Regions from separate parts of the Litorilinea aerophila genome, predicted to be linked through region 1. Evidence: riboswitches for the same ligand, from Rfam matches in the RefSeq annotation. Region 1 holds a riboswitch; the other holds the start of a gene.
What was found. Region 1 has a riboswitch for glycine ahead of gcvT (glycine cleavage system aminomethyltransferase GcvT). Riboswitches for the same ligand answer to the same signal wherever they lie in the genome.
Positions count from the first base shown of each region.

Region 2: another riboswitch for glycine. It lies ahead of gcvP (aminomethyl-transferring glycine dehydrogenase); the one in region 1 lies ahead of gcvT (glycine cleavage system aminomethyltransferase GcvT).

Region 1 covers NZ_VIGC02000012.1:70,959-80,137, reverse strand. The annotation lists gene FKZ61_RS11060 (matrixin family metalloprotease) at 334-2,115, shown strand; gene FKZ61_RS11055 (SdrD B-like domain-containing protein) at 2,443-2,922, shown strand; gene FKZ61_RS11050 (ABC transporter substrate-binding protein) at 3,096-4,382, opposite strand; gene gcvH (glycine cleavage system protein GcvH) at 4,379-4,780, opposite strand; gene gcvT (glycine cleavage system aminomethyltransferase GcvT) at 4,875-5,966, opposite strand; glycine riboswitch at 6,069-6,136, opposite strand; glycine riboswitch at 6,139-6,261, opposite strand; tRNA gene FKZ61_RS11035 (tRNA-Arg) at 6,420-6,492, shown strand; gene FKZ61_RS11030 (carbohydrate ABC transporter permease) at 6,938-7,876, shown strand; gene FKZ61_RS11025 (carbohydrate ABC transporter permease) at 7,878-8,720, shown strand; gene FKZ61_RS11020 (ABC transporter substrate-binding protein) at 8,821-9,179, shown strand, end outside.
Region 2 covers NZ_VIGC02000023.1:55,765-64,943, forward strand. The annotation lists gene gcvP (aminomethyl-transferring glycine dehydrogenase) at 1-2,480, opposite strand, end outside; glycine riboswitch at 2,673-2,782, opposite strand; gene hoxE (bidirectional hydrogenase complex protein HoxE) at 3,163-3,714, shown strand; gene FKZ61_RS16555 (NuoF family protein) at 3,742-5,466, shown strand; gene hoxU (bidirectional hydrogenase complex protein HoxU) at 5,466-6,197, shown strand; gene FKZ61_RS16565 (NADH-quinone oxidoreductase subunit B family protein) at 6,211-6,798, shown strand; gene FKZ61_RS16570 (Ni/Fe hydrogenase subunit alpha) at 6,826-8,274, shown strand; gene FKZ61_RS16575 (hydrogenase) at 8,271-8,831, shown strand; gene FKZ61_RS16580 (SCO family protein) at 9,068-9,179, shown strand, end outside.

The DNA.
Region 1 (9,179 bases):
TCCGCCACTGCCCGGTCAATTCACCTGGGCCATACATTTACACTAGGACTTTTGCCCCAGGGTATGTTCATCCTGGGAAAAAAGTAGATCCATCATTCGCCCAAGATGGATTCGACATTGGCCCCATGCATTTTCCTCCCGGGCCCGTCATACTGGGAGTAGAGAGCGTGCATCGTCCAGATGCACCATCCCAAAAGGAGGAGATCACCGCGAGAGTCGAGAAGCGCTTGACGCCTGCCGGATTTCTGCGGTGTTCTAATAGCGGAGTTAACTATGAATCATCAAGGCGGCCCGATGTCCCATACCCCAAGAATCGCGGTTGCAATTTTTTCGTTGCTGTTTCTACCCATGGTGTTGACCCTCACCCTTGCCACCGTCCTGCTGGATGGCCGTAGCGCCGTGGCACAGGACGAGACGGGCGGCGAGGCGCTGGCATTGGTGGACGCTGCGCCCCTCATCGTGCGGGGCCAGGTGGCCGCTACCCAGAGCCGATGGAATCAGGATCACACCGCCCTGGTGACCGACAATCAGATCCAGGTGCACTACCCGGTGGCCGGCGAGGCTCCTTCACCCCTGTGGGTGCAGACCCCGGGCGGTACGCTGCCGGAGGAAGATGTGGCGCTGCTGGTGGCCCATGCGGCCCGCCTGGCGGTGGGGCAAGAGGTCCTGCTGCTCCTGGCCCCCCAGGGCGATGGGTGGACGGTGGTCGGCGGCGATGAGGGGGTGTTCACGGTGGTCAACGGCCACGCCATCTCCGGGCATGGCCAGTCGTATACCCTGGAGGCCCTGCTCCAGGCCATCGTAGACCGGTTACATGGGCAGGGGCGCCCTGTGAGCCTCCCCGCCGACTGGCAGGCGCGCGAGGCCCAGGTGCCGCCGTCGCCGGTGCAGGCGGCCGATTTCGTTTACCGGGAGCTTCGTTGGGAAGGCCCCAGCCCGAAGGTGCACTTCCGGGTCAACATCAACACTGACCAGGTGAACGGTGACAACGGCACGGCCGAGGATTTCCTGCGGGCCATCCTGGCTGCTGCGGACGTCTGGAATCAGGTCGAAACGGCTGACTTCCTGCTGGTGTACGACGGCCCCACCGACTCCACCGCCATCGGCTACAACCAGGCGAATGAGATCCTCTTCATGCATCAGGGGACGGATGGCGCCGCCGGGATGGCCCAGGTCTGGTACAGCTCCAGCACCGGGTACATTCGAGAGGCGGACATCTGGCTCAACGATGATCTGCGCTGGGATGCAGTGGGGTCGCCCGCCTACAACGAACTGGACCTGGAAAGCGTGGTTATCCACGAGATGGGCCATTGGCTGGCCCTGGGGCACGACAGCGAGCCCGATTCGGTGATGTATGCCTCCATCACCATGGGGCCGGCCAGCATTCGCCGTACCCTTCACCCAAACGATCGGGCCGGCATCAGCTTCATCTACCCCTGCAACAGCGTGCCCTGCGGGCCGACGGTGCCCACCCCCACCCCTACGCCGTCGTCCACGCCCACACCGGCGCCCACGGTGCCGACTCCCACCCCCACGCCCACGGCTCGCGTCACCCTGACGCCGACCTTGACCGTGGAGCCCACCACGCCCACACCGACGCCCACGTCGGGCTCACCCACCCAGGTGCTGGTCAACCCGGACGCCCATGTGAAATTGCAGGTGAACCAGCCTGGGCCTGTATCCGTGGATGTGGATGTGCCCAGCGGGGCGGTGGATCGGCCCACCCTGTTGCGTTATGCTCCCATTTCCCTGGTGGACGCCAGCGCCCTGGCCGGCCTCCAGTATGCCAACCACGCCTTCAGCCTGGAGGCGGAACAGGAGGGGGAAGTGGTGGTCGGGCTGCGCTTCTTCAAACCCATCACCGTGACCCTGCACTACAGCGACCAGGCCGTGGCCGGCCTGGATGAGACCTCCCTGTACCTGTATTACCGCCTGCGGCCCGAGGATGAGTGGACCGACGTGGCTACCGATCCCGCCGCCTATGATCGCAACCCGGACGAAAACTGGCTCTCGGTGACCACAGATCGGGCTGCCCAGTTTGCCCTGTTCAGCCTGACCGGGGCCTCCGACGGGCCCGGGCTCCAATACGTGTTCCTTCCCCTGGTCGAACGCTGACCGATTCGGGCATGGTTCGCAATCGTCGGAGTCACGGACAGGGCATGTCCTGCCCCTCCATCCTGCACCGACGAGCTTGAACAATATCTCTGACCCACTCCCCATCTGGAAATGTTTTTGACAGGAACGGCACCGAAACGGTGCCGTTCCTGTCTTTCTGCCTGCTTCATGGCCATTTTGACAGCATTTTGACGGCTTTCAAACGGCAAAATTGGGATATATTGGGGACAGCAAAAGCTGTTACCCTGCCGGGTGACAGCCACGGAGAGACAGACGCGCTCCGGGATGGAGCAGAGCGGCCACAAGGCAGACAGACAGAGGTGACACATGCAGAGCCGAAATCATTATCTCCAGCAGTTAACCCAGAGGACGAGAGAAGCCCGCAGGCGGAGCGCCCGTTTTCGCTGGCTGGCCTGGGTCGGTCTGGCACTTTTGTTGCTGGCTGTGGGGCAGCCCGGCCACGTTCAGGCCGCTGAAGCAGGGGGGCTGGTTTTGTCGGGCGTGGTCTGGTCCGATCTGAACCAGAATGGCAGGCTGGATGTGGGCGAACCTGTGGCCGCGGATACGCCGGTGTTTTTGGAGGCCTGGCCTCAGCAGTCGGAAGATTGGCGGCCCATCATGGTGGAGGTGACTGACCAGGCCGGCCAGTTTGTCTTTCGCAACCTGGAACCCGGCACCTATCGCATCTGGTCAGAACGGAACGGGGAGGCCAATGCCCAGGTGATCATCCTGGATGAGGTGACCATCGCTTCGGAATTCCTGCTGGATGTGAGCACTGCGCTCTATCTGCCGGTGGTGGTGCGGTAGGCTCGGCATCAGTTATCTGGAGCGACGGGCGCTGGTGTGCCCGTCGGGGTGGCCTCTTCAAGGTCCCGGTTTGGCGCCGGGGCCTTTTTTATTGGGGAGCTTTGCACGTTCCCGGCGCTCCTGCGGTTTCATCGGCGTTCCACCGCGTCGGAGGGATGGTCGGGGACGCCCTGTCAGGGGCCTGTGCCCAGGGCGCGCTGCCCCCGGGCGTTCAGCTGGTCCAGGAACTCCTGCGCGGTCAGGTCGCCGTCCATGGCGGCCTGCAGGTCGCTGTTGGCCAGGGGGATCAGCCCCTGGAGGGGGGACGGCAATTGCCAGAGCTGCCCGTAGTCAACTCCTCGGGCAAAGGCATCCAGGTCGGGGTGAGCGGCCCGCCAGCTGGGCAGGAGGGTCCGCCGGCCGGGTAGGTGCAGGGTGTGTTCTGCCCATTCGGCCAGATGTCCGGGCTGGCTCAGGAAATCGGCCAGGGCCACGGCCTCGTTCCGGTGGGGGCTGGACGCGGCCACGGCGTAGCAGGTGGTGAAGGCCAGGGTAGCCCGTCCCGCCGGCCCCGCCGGCAGTTCAGCCACCCCATAGCGCAGCTCTGGGAACTCCGCAGCCAGGTAGGAGACGATCCAGTTCGCTTCAAGGGTCATGGCGGCCCGTCCCCGGCCAAAGCCTTCACCGTTCCAGGTGCTGTCCAGTTGGTCGGGAGTCACTGCCAGCCCCTCCTGGAAGAGGGAGAGGAAAAACTCAGTGGCCGTCAGGGCCTCCGGGCTGTGGAGGGCCAGGGTCTGGCCGTCGGCGCTGAGCAGACGGCCTCCTGCCTGGTAGACGAAGGGCAGCCAGCGGCTGATATCGGCAGCCAGCACCAGGCCGTACAGGCCGTTGTTGGCATCCGTCAGGGCGGCGGCCGCGTTGTAGAGCTCCTGCCAGCCCCAGCTACTGTCCGGGTAGGTCAACCCGGCGCTGTCAAAGCGCTCCCGGTTGTACACCAGGGCCAGGGTGGCAAGATCCCGGGGCAGGCAGGCCGTCGTGCCCCGCTGCAGCCAGGCCCCTTCCAGGCCCGGGTACAGGTCGGCGGCTGGAATCCAGTCGTTGGGGAGGATCACCAGGGCCTGGTCGGCCACCAGTTGGGGGAGCAGGTTGCCGGTGGCCAGAAAAACGTCGGGCGCCTCGCCCGTGGCCTGGGCACCCGGCAGGGTCTCGGCCAGGTTGTCTGTCCACCGGGCCTCCACAGTAATGCGCTCCTCTGTGGCCTGGAACCGGGCCAGCTGTGCCTGAATCAGTTCCCGCTCTCCTGGAGATGTGGCCCCCCCTCCCCAACGCAGCTGGATCGGCTCCTCCTGGGCTGCTTCCTGGCGTGCCAGAAAGTCGGGCAGGGGGATCTCCAGGGGCAGGGCGCGACAGCCGGCCGTGAGCCCGGCCAGAAGGGCCAGCAGGACCAGATATCGACTGAACGGATGGGAACAACGCCTCAATGGGACTCTTCGTCGACGAAGCGGTCGTATTCCTCGGGCGACATGAGCTGTGCCAGCTCCTCTTCCAACGCGGCTGTGGGCTCCAGCTTGAAGAACCAGGCCTGGTAGGGCTGCTCGTTGACCAGCTCCGGTTTATCCTCCAGGGCGCGGTTGACCGCAACCACCTTGCCGCTGACCGGCGCGATCACATCCTCGGCGGCCTTGACCGATTCCACCACGGCCACCTCCTGGCCCGCTTCCACCTCGTCCCCTTCCTGGGGCAGCTCCACATAGACCACGTCGCTGAGCATGTCCTGGGCTGCGTCGCTGATGCCCACCACCGCGAGCCCATCTTCGATGCGAACCCATTCGTGGGTCCGAGCGTACTTGGCGTTGCTGTCCAGTTGGTAGTCCGCCATGGTTTCGTCTCCTGTCATGGTGCATGCAATGGATTGTGACCTGAAAGCGTTGGGTTCGGTGCCGCCCTGGCGGGGCGTTTCTTTGCGGCGTCGTTTACCCCTTGTAGCGGGGCTTGTAGAAGGGGCGCCTGACCACCCGGGCCCGGCGAGGGGTGCCCCGCACCAGGATCTCCAGCTCGGTGCCAAGTTTGCTGTGCTGTCGGGGCACGTACCCCAGCCCCAGGAATTTGTCCAGGGTTGGGCTTTTCATGCCGGTGGTCACGTGGCCCACCACCTCCCCATCCACCGCGATGGGGTATCCCTGGCGGGGGACGGCCCGGTCTAGCATTTCGAAGCCGATCAGCAGCCGCTGGGGCTCTTCCAGCCGGACTTTCAGCAGGGCCTCCCGGCCGATGAAGTCGTGGCCCCAGTCGATGACCCAGCCCAGCCGGGCTTCCAGGGGATTGGTGGCGGCGTCGATTTCATGGCCGTAGAGGGGGAGGCAGGCCTCGAAGCGGAGGCTGTCCCGGGCGGCCAGGCCGCAGGCCAGGAGGCCATCGTCGGCACCGGCTTCCAGGATGCGCTGCCAGAGGTGTTCTGCCTGGGCGTCGGGTGCGTAGATCTCGAAGCCGTCTTCGCCCGTGTAGCCGGTGCGCCCCAAGAGCACCGGGACGCCGTCCAGGGTGGTTTCCCGGGCCGTGCGTGCGGGCATGGAGGCCAGGTCCGCGGGGGTCAACCGTTGAAGGATGGCTTCGGCTTTGGGCCCCTGCAGGGCCAGCATGTAGGTGGTGTCCGAAATGTCGTCCAGGGTGACCTGGAAGCCGTTCAGGTGGGCCTGGAGCCAGGCCAGGTCTTTGGCCCGGTTGGCCGCGTTGACCACCACCAGCCAGCGTTCCGGGAGGCGGTAGAGGAAGATGTCGTCCACGATGGTGCCGTCGGCATAGGTGAGCAGGCTGTAATGGGCGTCGTAGGGCTGCATGGCGGCTACATCGTAGACCTGGACCAGCTGGAGGAAGGCTTCGGCGTCGGGTCCCCGCAGCTCGAACTGGCCCATGTGGTCGATGTCGAAGAGGCCGGCTGCGTTGCGGACTGCGTGGTGTTCGGCTGTGGGGCCGGAAGGGTATTGAACCGGCAGTTCCCAGCCCGCGAAGTCCACCATGCGGGCGCCCATGGCCACGTGGGTTGCGTAGAGGCGGGTTCGTTGCATGCCGTCGTCCTTTCTGTGGGTGGCCCTGTCCAGGCCAGACAGGCGCTGTTTCATCCAGGCGCCAATCAAAAAGAGTGGATACCAGGAAGTTACCCGGTGTCCACTCTGTCCTGGCGCCTGAGAGTTTCATCCCCGTCGGCGACTCGCCTGCAGCGAGCTCTCTCCAGAGTTCCGTCCGAACACGATCCTTTTGCCTGAGAGAGTCACGCCATCCCTCGGGTGGCGAATGGCGCTTGCACCTTCGGCGGCCTCCCAGGCCGGTGGCTTTTGGGAGGCGCTCTCTCGTGTTCTTCAAACGGCTGTCGATCCTGGTTTTGCAGGGCCAGTATACCCGGAGCGGCAGATGTTGGCAAGGTCAGGTCGCTGTGGGCAGGGGCGGTGTCCAGGGTAAAACGGCTGTTTTTTGACTTTCGCCGGGATGTTGGCTACAATCGCGCTGAAAGGTGTCGTCCTGCCCCCTTAGCTCAGTGGATAGAGCAACAGACTTCTAATCTGTGGGTCCCAGGTTCGAATCCTGGAGGGGGTGCTGACTTGTGGCTCCCTGACACCGTCTTCAACGGTGTCCTGGCAGGAACCAACTGACTGCCCTCCTACATCTTCCCCACGTGGGTTCCTGTCTGCCGGTCAGGTTCTGGCTTCAGGCCCGGTTCCATTCCCTCACATTGGTCGTATCTGGTGGTTGCATCTTGGTTGTCGGTGTTTTTCTTTTTTGATTCCCCTGCAAAAGGCGTTCTTTTACCGCAGAAACGCAGCAGGCGCAGAGGACTCCCAGCGAGAAATCTGGCGAAATCTGTCACCACCTTTGCAGATTGAATTCGATCACAGAGCCCACAGATGAACACAGATTTTTATCCAGCTCGATCTGTGTAATCCGTGTTTTCTATGGAATCTGTGGCTGAACCCAAGTGTAAAGAAAGTGGTGAAGTCCGTGGTTTCTGCAGTGGACTCAGGGGGGAGGAAAGGAAGAAACCTTGGAAGCGGTCGCACCCAAACCTCAAGTCCGACGGTTCGATTTCAGGCATGTGGTGGATAGTGAACGGCTGCTGGGCATCCTGATGCTGGCGCCGGCCGTCCTCTTCGTGTTTCTCTTAACCGGCGTCCCTTTCTTTTACGCCATCTACCTCAGCCTCAACACCACCATCGCCGGCCGTTTTGACTACAGCTTCGTGGGCCTGCAAAACTACATCGACATCCTGCAGAGTTCCCTGTTTCGCCGCTCGCTGGCCAATACGTTCATCTTCACCATCATCTCCCAGGTGTTGGTGTTGGTGCTGGCCAAGATCCTGGCCCTGGCCCTGGCCAATCAGTTCCGCGGGCGGAATCTGTTGCGTTTTTTGATCCTGTTGCCCTGGGCCGCGCCCATCGCGCTCAGCACCATCGGCTGGAAGTGGATGTTTGACTCCCAGTACAGCGTGGTCAACTGGCTGCTGCGGGCCCTCCACATCATCGGGCCTTACGACTTTCCCCAGTGGCTGGGCGAACCGCATTTGGCCATGGCCGCGGTGATCTTCGTCCACGTCTGGCGGATGCTGCCCTTTGCCACCGTGATCCTGCTGGCGGGGATGACCTCCATTCCCCAGGATGTGATGGACGCGGCGGCGGTGGACGGTGCCAATTTCTGGACCCGGCTGGTCCACATCCTGATCCCCCTCATGCTGCCCATCATGAGTGTGGCCCTGCTCTTCGGCGTGGTCTTCACCTTCACGGATATGGGCGTGGTCTACGTGCTCACCCGGGGCGGGCCGCCGGTCAACGCCACCCATGTGCTGGCTTCCTGGGCCTTCCAGATCGGTATCATCTCCAACGATCTGGGCCAGGGCGCTGCCATTTCCCTGTTCCTGTTCCCGGTGCTTTTGATCGCCAGCATCTTCATGTTGCGGCTGGCCAGTCGGACTGACGTGGGAGTGTGACATGAGCCTCAACCGCAAGCTTGCCACCCGCCTGCTGGTCTATGGCATTGCCATCGGCTTTGCGCTGCTGTCGGCCTTCCCCTTCTTCTGGATGGTCATCACCGCGTTCAAGGCCAACCGGGATCTCTATAACCCAACCAACAACCCATTCCTGTTCAACGAGCCACCGACCCTGGATCACATCCGGCTGCTCTTTTTCAACACGCCTTACGTGCGCTGGTTGGGGAACACCAGCCTGGTGGGGATCATTGTGGTGCTCATCACCGTAGTGCTGGCCGTGCCTGCGGGCTACAGCCTGGCCCGCCTCATCGGCCGCTGGGGGGAACGCCTGGCCATCATGATCTTCCTGGCCTACCTGATTCCGCCCACCCTGCTCTTCATTCCCCTCTCCCGGGTCATCAGCCTGCTGGGGCTGCAGGATTCCCTCTGGTCGCTGGTTTTGGTCTATCCCTCCTTTACCGTGCCCTTCTGCACCTGGTTGATGATGGGTTTCTTCAAATCCATTCCCCTGGAGTTGGAGGATGCCGCGCTGGTGGACGGTTGCAGCCGCCTGGGGGCGCTGGTCCGCATCATCTTTCCCATTTCCATCTCGGGTATCCTCACCACGGTGATCTTCGCCTTCACCCTCTCCACCCAGGAGTTCGTCTACGCCCTGACCTTCATCTCATCCTCGGCCCACAAGACCATCAGCGTTGGGGTGCCCACGGACCTGATCCGGGGCGATGTCTTCTACTGGGGCTCGCTGATGGCCGCGGCCCTGTTGCCCAGCGTCTTCATCGCCCTGATCTACAACGCTTTTCTAGACCGTTTCATCGCCGGCATCACCGGCGGCGCGCTGAAGTAGGGGCGCGTCCCCCGGGGCAAACCCGGCCTGGTTCTCTGTCCATCGGTTTTCGTTTCTCCAGGAGCATGGGTTTTTCGATGATTTCGAAAGGAGAATATCCATGGACCGCCAACGCAGACGCATTTCGAGACGGGACTTTCTGAGAGGAGTAGGAGCAGGGCTGGCCGTCACCGGGTTGGCTGCCTGTGCGCCGGTGGCTACGCCCCCGGCCGGGGAGGCGGGCAGCGCGGCCGAATCTGCGCCGGCTGCCGCGGCGCCCACCACGCTGAAGATCATCCAGTGGAGCCACTTCGTGCCGGCCTATGATGAGTGGTTCGACGGCGAATTCACCAAGCAGTGGGGCGCGGAGAACAACACCGAGGTGATCGTGGATCACATCGCCTTCTCGGAGCTGCTGGCGCGCGCTTCGGCCGAGGTGGCCGCCCAGAGCGGGCACGACCTCTTCGGTTTCATCAGCCC
Region 2 (9,179 bases), on a different contig from region 1:
CGCCCCTGGGCCCCTTTGTAGAGGACCGGGTAGTGGGGCTCCAGGCGGGCGGCGATGTAGTTGGCGTTGAGGATAGCGATTTTGGTGGCGGCGGTCAGGCCGGCTGCGCCCATCATGGCGATGTAGGCGTAGGAGATGGGCAGGATGCTGGGGCTGCCCCACGGCGCGGCCGAGACTGCGCCCACGCTCTCTGCGCCGCCCACGCCGGGCACCACCGGGCTGTTGGGCAGGAAGGGCGCCAGGTGCGCCGCCACACAGATGGGGCCCATCCCCGGGCCGCCTCCGCCATGGGGGATGCAGAAGGTCTTGTGCAAATTCAGGTGACAGACATCCGCGCCCATGTCCCCGGGGCGGCAGAGGCCCACCTGGGCGTTCATGTTGGCGCCGTCCATGTAGACCTGGCCGCCGTGCTGGTGGACGATGCGGCAGAGCTCCACGATACCCTCTTCGAAGACGCCGTGGGTGGAGGGGTAGGTGACCATGATGGCCGCCAGCTCCTGGCTGTGCTCCTCGGCCTTGGCCCGCAGGTCGTCCAGGTCCACGTTGCCGTTCTCGTCACAGCGCACCACCACCACGGTCATGCCGGCCATCACCGCGCTGGCCGGGTTGGTGCCGTGGGCCGAGGCAGGGATGAGGCAGATGTGGCGGTGGCCTTCGCCCCGGGCCTGGTGATAGGCCCGGATGAGCAACAGGCCGGCGTACTCGCCCTGGGAGCCCGCGTTGGGCTGGAGGGAGACGGCATCAAAACCGGTGATCTCGGCCAGCATGGCTTCCAGCCGGCGGAAGAGCTCGGCGTAGCCCTGGGCCTGTTCCCGGGGCACGAAGGGGTGCAGGTGCGCGAATTCCGGCCAGGTGATGGGCAGCATCTCAGTGGTCGCGTTGAGCTTCATGGTACAGGAGCCCAGGGGGATCATGGAATGGGCCAGGGAGATGTCCCGCCCCTGGAGCCGGAAGATGTAGCGCAGCATCTCCGTCTCGGAGTGGTAGCGGTGGAAGACCGGGTGGGTGAGGAAGTCGCTGGTGCGGGCCAGGGGCGCCGGGTAGGTCAGATCCGCCTCCGCGGCCAGGGCTTCCACATCGGCCTGGGCGCCGAAGATCTGAAGCAGGGCTTCCAGCTCCTCCGGCGTGGTGGCCTCGTCCAGGGAAAGGCCCACTGCACCGTCCGGGTAGGCCCGCAGGTTGATGCGCCGCTGGCGGGCCGCTTCCAGGATCGCTGCCTGGCTGCGGGGGCCGGCGGTGATCTTCAGCGTGTCGAAGACGGGGCCGTCGTTGAGGGTGTAGCCGGCCTGGCGCAGGGCCTGGGCCAGGACCGTGGTCAGAAGTTGCACCCGGCGGGCGATGGTGCGCAGGCCGTCTGGGCCGTGGTAGACCGCGTACATGGAGGCCATGATGGCCAGGAGCACCTGGGCCGTGCAGATGTTGCTGGTGGCCTTTTCCCGGCGGATGTGCTGCTCCCGGGTCTGGAGGGCCAGGCGGAAGGCGGGGGCGCCGTTGGCGTCCACCGAGACGCCCACCAGACGGCCGGGCATGAGGCGCTTGAGGGCGTCGGTGGTGGCCATGAAGGCGGCGTGGGGGCCGCCGTAGCCCATGGGCACGCCGAAGCGCTGGCTGCTGCCCACGGCGATGTCGGCGCCGAACTCGCCGGGTGGGCGCAGCAGGGTCAGGGCCAGCAGGTCGGTGGCCACCACCACCAGCGCGCCGGCCTGGTGGGCCCGCTCCACAAAGTTCGCGTAGTCTTCGATGTTGCCTTCAGTGTCCGGATATTGGAGCAAGGCGCCGAAGGTGGGCTGGCTGAAGTCGTAGCTTGCGGGATCGCCCACCACCACCTGGAAGCCGAAGGGTTCGGCCCGGGTCTGGACCACGGCGATGGTCTGGGGGTGGCATTTTTCGGAGACGAAGAAGGTGTTGGCGGTGGAGCGACGTTGGGCCCGCTTGCACATGGTCATGGCTTCGGCGGCCGCGGTCCCTTCGTCCAGCAGGGAGGCGTTGGCGATTTCCAGGCCGGTGAGGTCACAGACCATGGTCTGGAAGTTGAGGAGCGCCTCCAGGCGGCCCTGGGCGATTTCAGGCTGGTACGGGGTGTAGTGGGTGTACCAGCCCGGATTTTCCAGGATGTTGCGCTGGATCACCGGCGGGGTGATGCAGTCGTAGTAGCCCATGCCGATGAACGAGCGGAAGATCTGGTTTTGCGCGGCCAGCTCCCGCAGGTCGGCCAGGACCTGGCTTTCGGTGCGGGGGGGCGGCAGATCCAGGGGGCGCTGCAGGCGGATGTTGGCCGGCACGGCCTGGTCGATGAGCTCATCCAGGGAGGAGACGCCGATGGTGGCCAGCATCTCGGCCACGGCGGCCGGGGTGGGGCCCAGGTGGCGGCGTGGGAAGGTGTCCTGGGGTTGCAAGAGCGCCTGCCGGGCCTGGGGATCGGTGGTTGGGTCTGGGGGGGATGGGTCGAAAATGGCATCCAGCACGTTGGACAGGGTCATGATTCTACTCCCTCCTGTGTCACAAAACGGGGAACAAAAAACGGGCACTCCAAAAGGATGCCCGTCTGCTCTGTCGTCGACCTGAGAGATTGTCCTCACCTGATGAATTGCCCGAGTGAATGCCCGAGTGAATAGGTGAGAATTGCCCCGTCGGTGCTCCTGCCCAGGGGACAGGAGGCTTTCCAGAGTGGCTTATGCGCAACGATCCTTTTGCCTGAGAGTGTCACCGGCGTGGTGTGGCTGCCACGTCGGCTTGCACCTTCGGCGTCCTGGCAGAGCAGGCCCTCTCTCGCTGCGCCGTATCAGCCTGTGGATATTCGGTTGTCTGGTTTTCTATTATGCCATGGAGTGGAGCGGAATGCCAGATGCCCGCCCCTGCGGGAATGGGTGCCCCTTTCACCTGTCTGGGGTCAATCGGGGCGAAAAATTTTTCGTCCCTACATGCTGGCCAGCATAGCCGTCGCGGTCCCTTCATCCGCCTGGGTCTGAAGAAATCGGGCGGGCACGGGGCCGCCCCCTGGTCAACTGGCCAGGGGCAAGACCGGCCAGCCGGGCAGGGTCAGGTCTCCCCAGTTGCCTGACGCCAGGTGACCCATTCTCCGGTACAGTAAACATGCCGGGAGCATGCCTCCCCGGCGCCGGGCCGGTGCATCCGTGGATTCCAGCTTTGGAAAGGACGCGTATGGCTGCCAGACCGACTGCCAAACGTTCACCCCGCCGGGACGATGGCGGGGAGCATCCCAGCGGCGACCCCCGCTTCAAGTTGATCGACCGGACGTTGAAGCGCTTCCAGTATCAACAGGATGCCCTGATCGAGGTGTTGCACACTGCCCAGGAGGCTTTCGGCTTCCTGGAGGAGGATCTCCTGATCTATGTGGCCCGCCAGCTCAAGCTGCCCCTGAGTTGGGTCTACGGCGTGGCCACCTTTTACCATTTCTTTTCCCTGAAACCCCAGGGGGAGCACACCTGCATTGTCTGCATGGGGACGGCCTGTTACGTCAAGCGGGCGGCCGAGATCGTCGCCTCGCTGCAGGCGGAATTTGGGGTGGAGCCAGGCCAGACCACGCCCGACGGCAAACTCAGCGTCGCCACCGCCCGTTGTCTGGGCAGCTGTGGACTGGCGCCGGTGATTGTGGTGGATGGCGAAGTCCTGGGCCGGGAGACGCCGGAGACCACCCTCAGCCGGCTCAAGGCCCTGCTGGACACTTCTCAGCCGGAACCCATGGCCGGCTAATGGCCCACTGAAGGGAGGGTGCAAACCATGAATCGAGCCGACCTGGAGAACATGGCCCAACGGGAGCAGGAGCGACAGCAGGGTTTCCGCTGCCGGCTGCTCTGTTGTGCCAGCACACCCTGTCTGTCCTCCGGCGGCACCGCTGTGGCCGACGCGCTGCAGGATGAGATCGCCCGCCGGGAGTTGAACGCGGAGGTCCAGGTGGTTTCCACCGGCTGCATGGGGCCCTGCAGCCGCGGGCCGGTGGTTACCGTCCAGCGCCAGGGAGAGCCGGACCTCCTCTACGAAAATGTCACGCCGGATGCCGCCCGCCGCATCGTCCAACAACATGTGCAGGGCGGTGAGCCGGTCCAGGAGCATCTGCTGCCCCTGGACATCCCTTTCTTCACCAAACAACACAAGGTGGTCCTGTCCAACAGTGGGCTCATCGACCCGGAGCGGCTGGAGGACTACGTGGCTCGGGGCGGCTACTCGGCCCTGGCCTTTGCCCTGCGGGAGATGACGCCCGAAGAGGTGTGCGCCGAGATCATCCGCAGCGGCCTGCGGGGCCGGGGCGGCGCCGGTTATCCCACCGGCCTCAAGTGGGACCTGGTGCGCAAGGCGCCGGGCGCCCGCAAGTTTGTGGTGGCCAACGGAGACGAGGGCGATCCCGGCGCTTACATGGATCGCACCCTGATGGAGTCGGACCCCCACCGGGTGCTGGAGGGCATGGCCATCGCTGGCTATGCCGTGGGCGCGGAACAGGGCTACATCTACGTGCGGGGGGAATACCCCATCGCCGCCAAACGGCTGGAGCGGGCCATCCGCGCCGCCGAGCGCCGGGGGCTGCTGGGCAGCCGCATCCTGGACAGCAACTTCAACTTCCGCATCGACGTGCGCATCGGCGCGGGCGCCTTCGTCTGTGGCGAGGAGACCGCCCTCATGGCTTCCATCATGGGACGCCGCGGCCAGCCGGTGCCCCGGCCACCCTATCCCGCCCAGCGGGGTCTGTGGGGCATGCCTACCCTCATCAACAACGTGGAAACCCTGGGCAACGTGGCGCCCATCATCACCCACGGCGCGGACTGGTTCGCCGGCATTGGCACGGAAAAGAGCAAGGGCACCAAGATCTTCGCCCTGGCCGGCAAGGTGGCCACCACCGGCCTCATCGAAGTGCCCATGGGCATCACCCTGCGGGAGATCGTCTTCGACATCGGCGGCGGCATCCCCGACGGGGGCACTTTCAAAGCGGCCCAGACCGGCGGCCCCAGTGGCGGCTGCATCCCCGCCCAGTTCTTGGATACGCCCGTGGACTACGAGAGCCTGCGGGCCCTGGGTTCCATCATGGGCTCTGGCGGCCTGATCGTCATGGATGACCGCAGCTGCATGGTGGACGTGGCCAAATTTTTCATGGAATTCTGCATGGACGAGAGCTGCGGCAAGTGTGTGCCGTGCCGGGTGGGGACGGTGGAGATGTACGAACTGCTCCGCCGCATCACCGACGGCAGCGCCACCCCCGCGGACCTGGCCACCCTGGAAGAGCTCTGCGTCATGGTGCAGGAGACCAGCCTCTGTGGCCTGGGCCAATCGGCCCCCAATCCAGTCCTGAGTACCCTGCGCTACTTCCGGGACGAGTACGAGGCCCACATCCGCGAGCGGCGTTGCCCTGCCGGCGTCTGCAGCCTGGATCAGGTGCCCGTCCTGGAATGGCCTGACCGGCTCCACGCCCAGGCCCTGGCCGGGAACGGCTCCATCTCCGGGGAGGTGAACTGATGTCCGTCGTCACACTCACGGTCAACGATGAACTGGTCAGTGCCCAGGAGGGGCAATCCCTGCTGAGCTTGCTGGAAGAGCTGGGCATTCAGATCCCGACCCTCTGTCACCTGGAGGGCCTGAGTGAGCGGGGGGGCTGCCGCCTCTGCCTGGTGGAAGTGGAGGGGAGCAACCGGCTGCTGGCCTCCTGCGTCACGCCCGTGCAGGAGGGGATGGTGGTCCGCACCCACAGTGACCGGCTCCTCAAGTACCGCCGCATGATTCTGGAGCTGCTCTTCGCCGAGCGCAACCACGTCTGCGCGGTCTGTGTCATGAACGGCCACTGCGAGCTCCAGGACCAGGCGGTGAACCTGGGGATGGACCACGTACGCTATCCCTACCTGAACCCGGATCTGCCGGTGGATGCCAGCCACGAACGCTTCGTGCTGGATCACAACCGCTGCATCCTCTGCACCCGCTGTGTCCGGGTCTGCGACGAGATCGAGGGCGCCCACGTCTGGGATGTGATGGGACGGGGTGTGAACAGTCGCATCATCGCCGACCTGAACCAGCCCTGGGGAACCAGCCAGAGCTGCACCAGCTGTGGCAAGTGTGTCCAGGTCTGCCCCACCGGCGCCCTGACCACCCGGGGCGTCACCGTGGCGGAAATGGAAAAGCAACATGACTTCCTGCGCTGGATCCTGGATGGGCGCAACAAGAAGCAGTGGCACTATCCGGCCGGCGAGCAGTAGGGAGGAAAGGGCCATGGAACGCCAACAAGCTGAGAAAACGCCCCAGGAGCGCCCCGCCCAACGGGGCAAGGTACGCCTGGCCACGGCCTGGCTGGGCGGCTGCTCCGGCTGTCACATGAGCTTTCTGGACCTGGACGAGAAGCTGATCGAGCTGGCCGAGCAGGTGGAGCTGGTCTACAGCCCCATCGCCGACGCCAAGGAGTTTCCCGCCGACGTGGACGTGACCCTGGTGGAGGGCGCGGTGGCCAACGTGGACCACCTGTTGCTGGCCCGGGAGATCCGGGCCAACAGCCGGATCGTGGTCAGCTTCGGCGACTGCGCCGTGACCGGCAACGTCACCAGCCTGCGCAATCGCCTGGCAGTGGACGACCTCCTCACCCAGGTGTACCGGGAAGGGCCGGGGCGGGCCCCCACCGGCGGCGAGCCGGACGGGGTCATGCCGGCCCTGCTGCCCAAGGTCCTGCCCCTGCACCAGGTGATCCCGGTGGATGCCTACGTGCCGGGCTGCCCGCCAGATCCGGACCGGATCTGGGCGGCGGTGACCGCGCTGCTGGCCGGGCAGCCGGTGGAGCTTCCGCCGGAGATGCGTCGCTTTGGCTAACATGAGCAATCAGGATTGGGGGGCACCATGCCACGCACCGTCACCATCGATCCGGTGACCCGGATCGAAGGCCATGCGAAAATTACCATTCACCTGGACGACGCCGGCCAGGTGGCCGACGCCCGCTTTCACGTCACCGAATTTCGCGGCTTCGAGAAATTCTGCGAGGGGCGCACCTTCTGGGAGATGCCGGGCATCACCGCGCGCATCTGCGGCATCTGCCCTGTCAGCCACCTGATGGCCTCGGCCAAGGCCGGCGATGCCATCCTGGGCGTTCGCATCCCGCCCACGGCGGAAAAGTTGCGCCGGCTGATGAACTGGGCCCAGATCGTCCAGAGCCACGCGCTGAGTTTCTTTCACCTGAGCGGGCCGGACCTGCTCCTGGGGATGGAAAGCGATCCCGGCCAGCGGAACCTCATGGGGCTCATCGCCCGCCACCCGGACATCGCCCGCAACGGCATCCGGCTGCGCCATTTCGGCCAGGAGGTGATCCGCATCCTGGGGGGACGCAGCGTCCACCCGGCCTGGACAGTGCCAGGCGGCGTGCGGGAGCCCCTGAGCCCGGAAAACCGGGCCCGGATCCAGGAGATGCTGCCGGAGGCCCTGGCGATTGTGGAGCAGGCCCTGGAGCTGTACCAGCGCCTGCTGCCCCAGTTCTCCGAGGAGGTGACCGTCTACGGGGACTTCCCCAGCCTCTTCCTGGGCCTGGTGACGCCTGCGGGTGGGCTGGAGCACTACGACGGCCTGCTGCGGGTGATGGACGGCGACGGCCGGATCCTGGAAGAGGGCCTGCCGCCTGCCCGCTATCGGGAGATCATCGGCGAGGCGGTGGAGCCGTGGAGCTACCTGAAGTTCCCCTTCTACAGGCCCAGGGCCCAGGAGAAGGGCGGCCGCTACCAGGAGGGCATGTATCGGGTGGGGCCCCTGGCCCGCCTCAATATCTGTGACTTTGCCGGCACGCCCCGGGCCGACGAGTACCTGCAGGCCTTCCGCCAGCTCGCGCCCCAGGGCAAGCCGGTGACGGGCAGCTTCCATTACCACTATGCCCGCCTGATCGAGATCCTCTTCTCCCTGGAGAAGATCCAGGAGACCCTGGCCGATCCGGAGATCACCGACAGCCACGTGCGCAGCAAGGCCGACGTGAACCAGCTGGTGGGGGTGGGCGTCAGCGAGGCGCCCCGTGGGACCCTCTTCCACGAGTACCATGTGAACGAGGACGGGGTGCTCCAGCGGGTGAATCTGATCATCGCCACGGGGCAGAACAACCTGGCCATGAATCAGACCATCGCCCAGATCGCCCGCCACTATGTGGACGGCCCGTCGTTGCGGCAGGGCATCCTCAACCGGCTGGAACATGGCATCCGGCTCTTCGATCCCTGCCTGAGCTGTTCGACCCACGCCCTGGGGCAGATGCCCCTTCAGGTGCAGCTGATGGGGCCGGACGGTACGTTGCTGGATGAGCTGACCCGAGCGTGACAGAGCAACGGACGCCCCCAGCAGTTAGTGCTGCGCCGTACCTGTTGATCCTGGGATATGGCAACACCCTGCGCCGGGATGACGGGGCAGGGTGTTTTCTGGCTCAGGCCCTGGCCCGCTGTTGGCAGGCCCGGGGCCTACCCGTGCGCCTGGAAACTGGCCATCAGCTGGTGCCAGAGATGGCCCTGGAGATCGCCGCGCCGGCGGTGGCCGCGGTCCTCTTCGTGGATGCAGCGAAGGGTCTATCCACCTGGCGGCTACAGCCGGTGTGCCTGGAATCCTCCATGGAGGGCGGGGGGCATACTTTGTCGCCGGCGGGCCTTTTGGCCCACGCCCGGCTCTTCCGCAATGAGCTGCCTCCTGCCTGGCTGCTGACCATCCCCGGCAGGGATTTCGGCCACGGCGAGGGGTTGGATAGCCATACCCGGCTGATCTTGCGGGATGTGCTCGAACATGCCCTGCCTCTGTGGCAACGGATTGCCGGCAGTACCAACGGTCGTCTTTCCCTGGCTTCTCAGGCTTCTGGCGGGGTTGCTTTTGGCGGAGGGATGGAGTAGACTGAGCAACGCATGTCCTACGTCCTTGCGGTATCCCTCTGGCGCAGAGAAAGATCAGGAAATCCCGGCAGAGATTCGCCGATAGTTGCCACCAGAGGGAGTGCGCCCAGAGGGACACCCGGAATTTCTGCCGTGGCATTTACGCCAGACCATACCAGGGGAGTTCAGAGAAAACTCTGCGGGCTCTGCGTCTCTGTGGTGTCCTTGCAATGGTGTCCTTGCAATGAAGACAGACGATGAAACCGATGACCCAGGGAATCACCCTACCCGAGCGAGCCGGCACAGTCATGGGCCCAGTACCCGCCTTCCGGCGCCCCTGGCTTTGGGCCAGCCTGCTCGCCTTGCCCA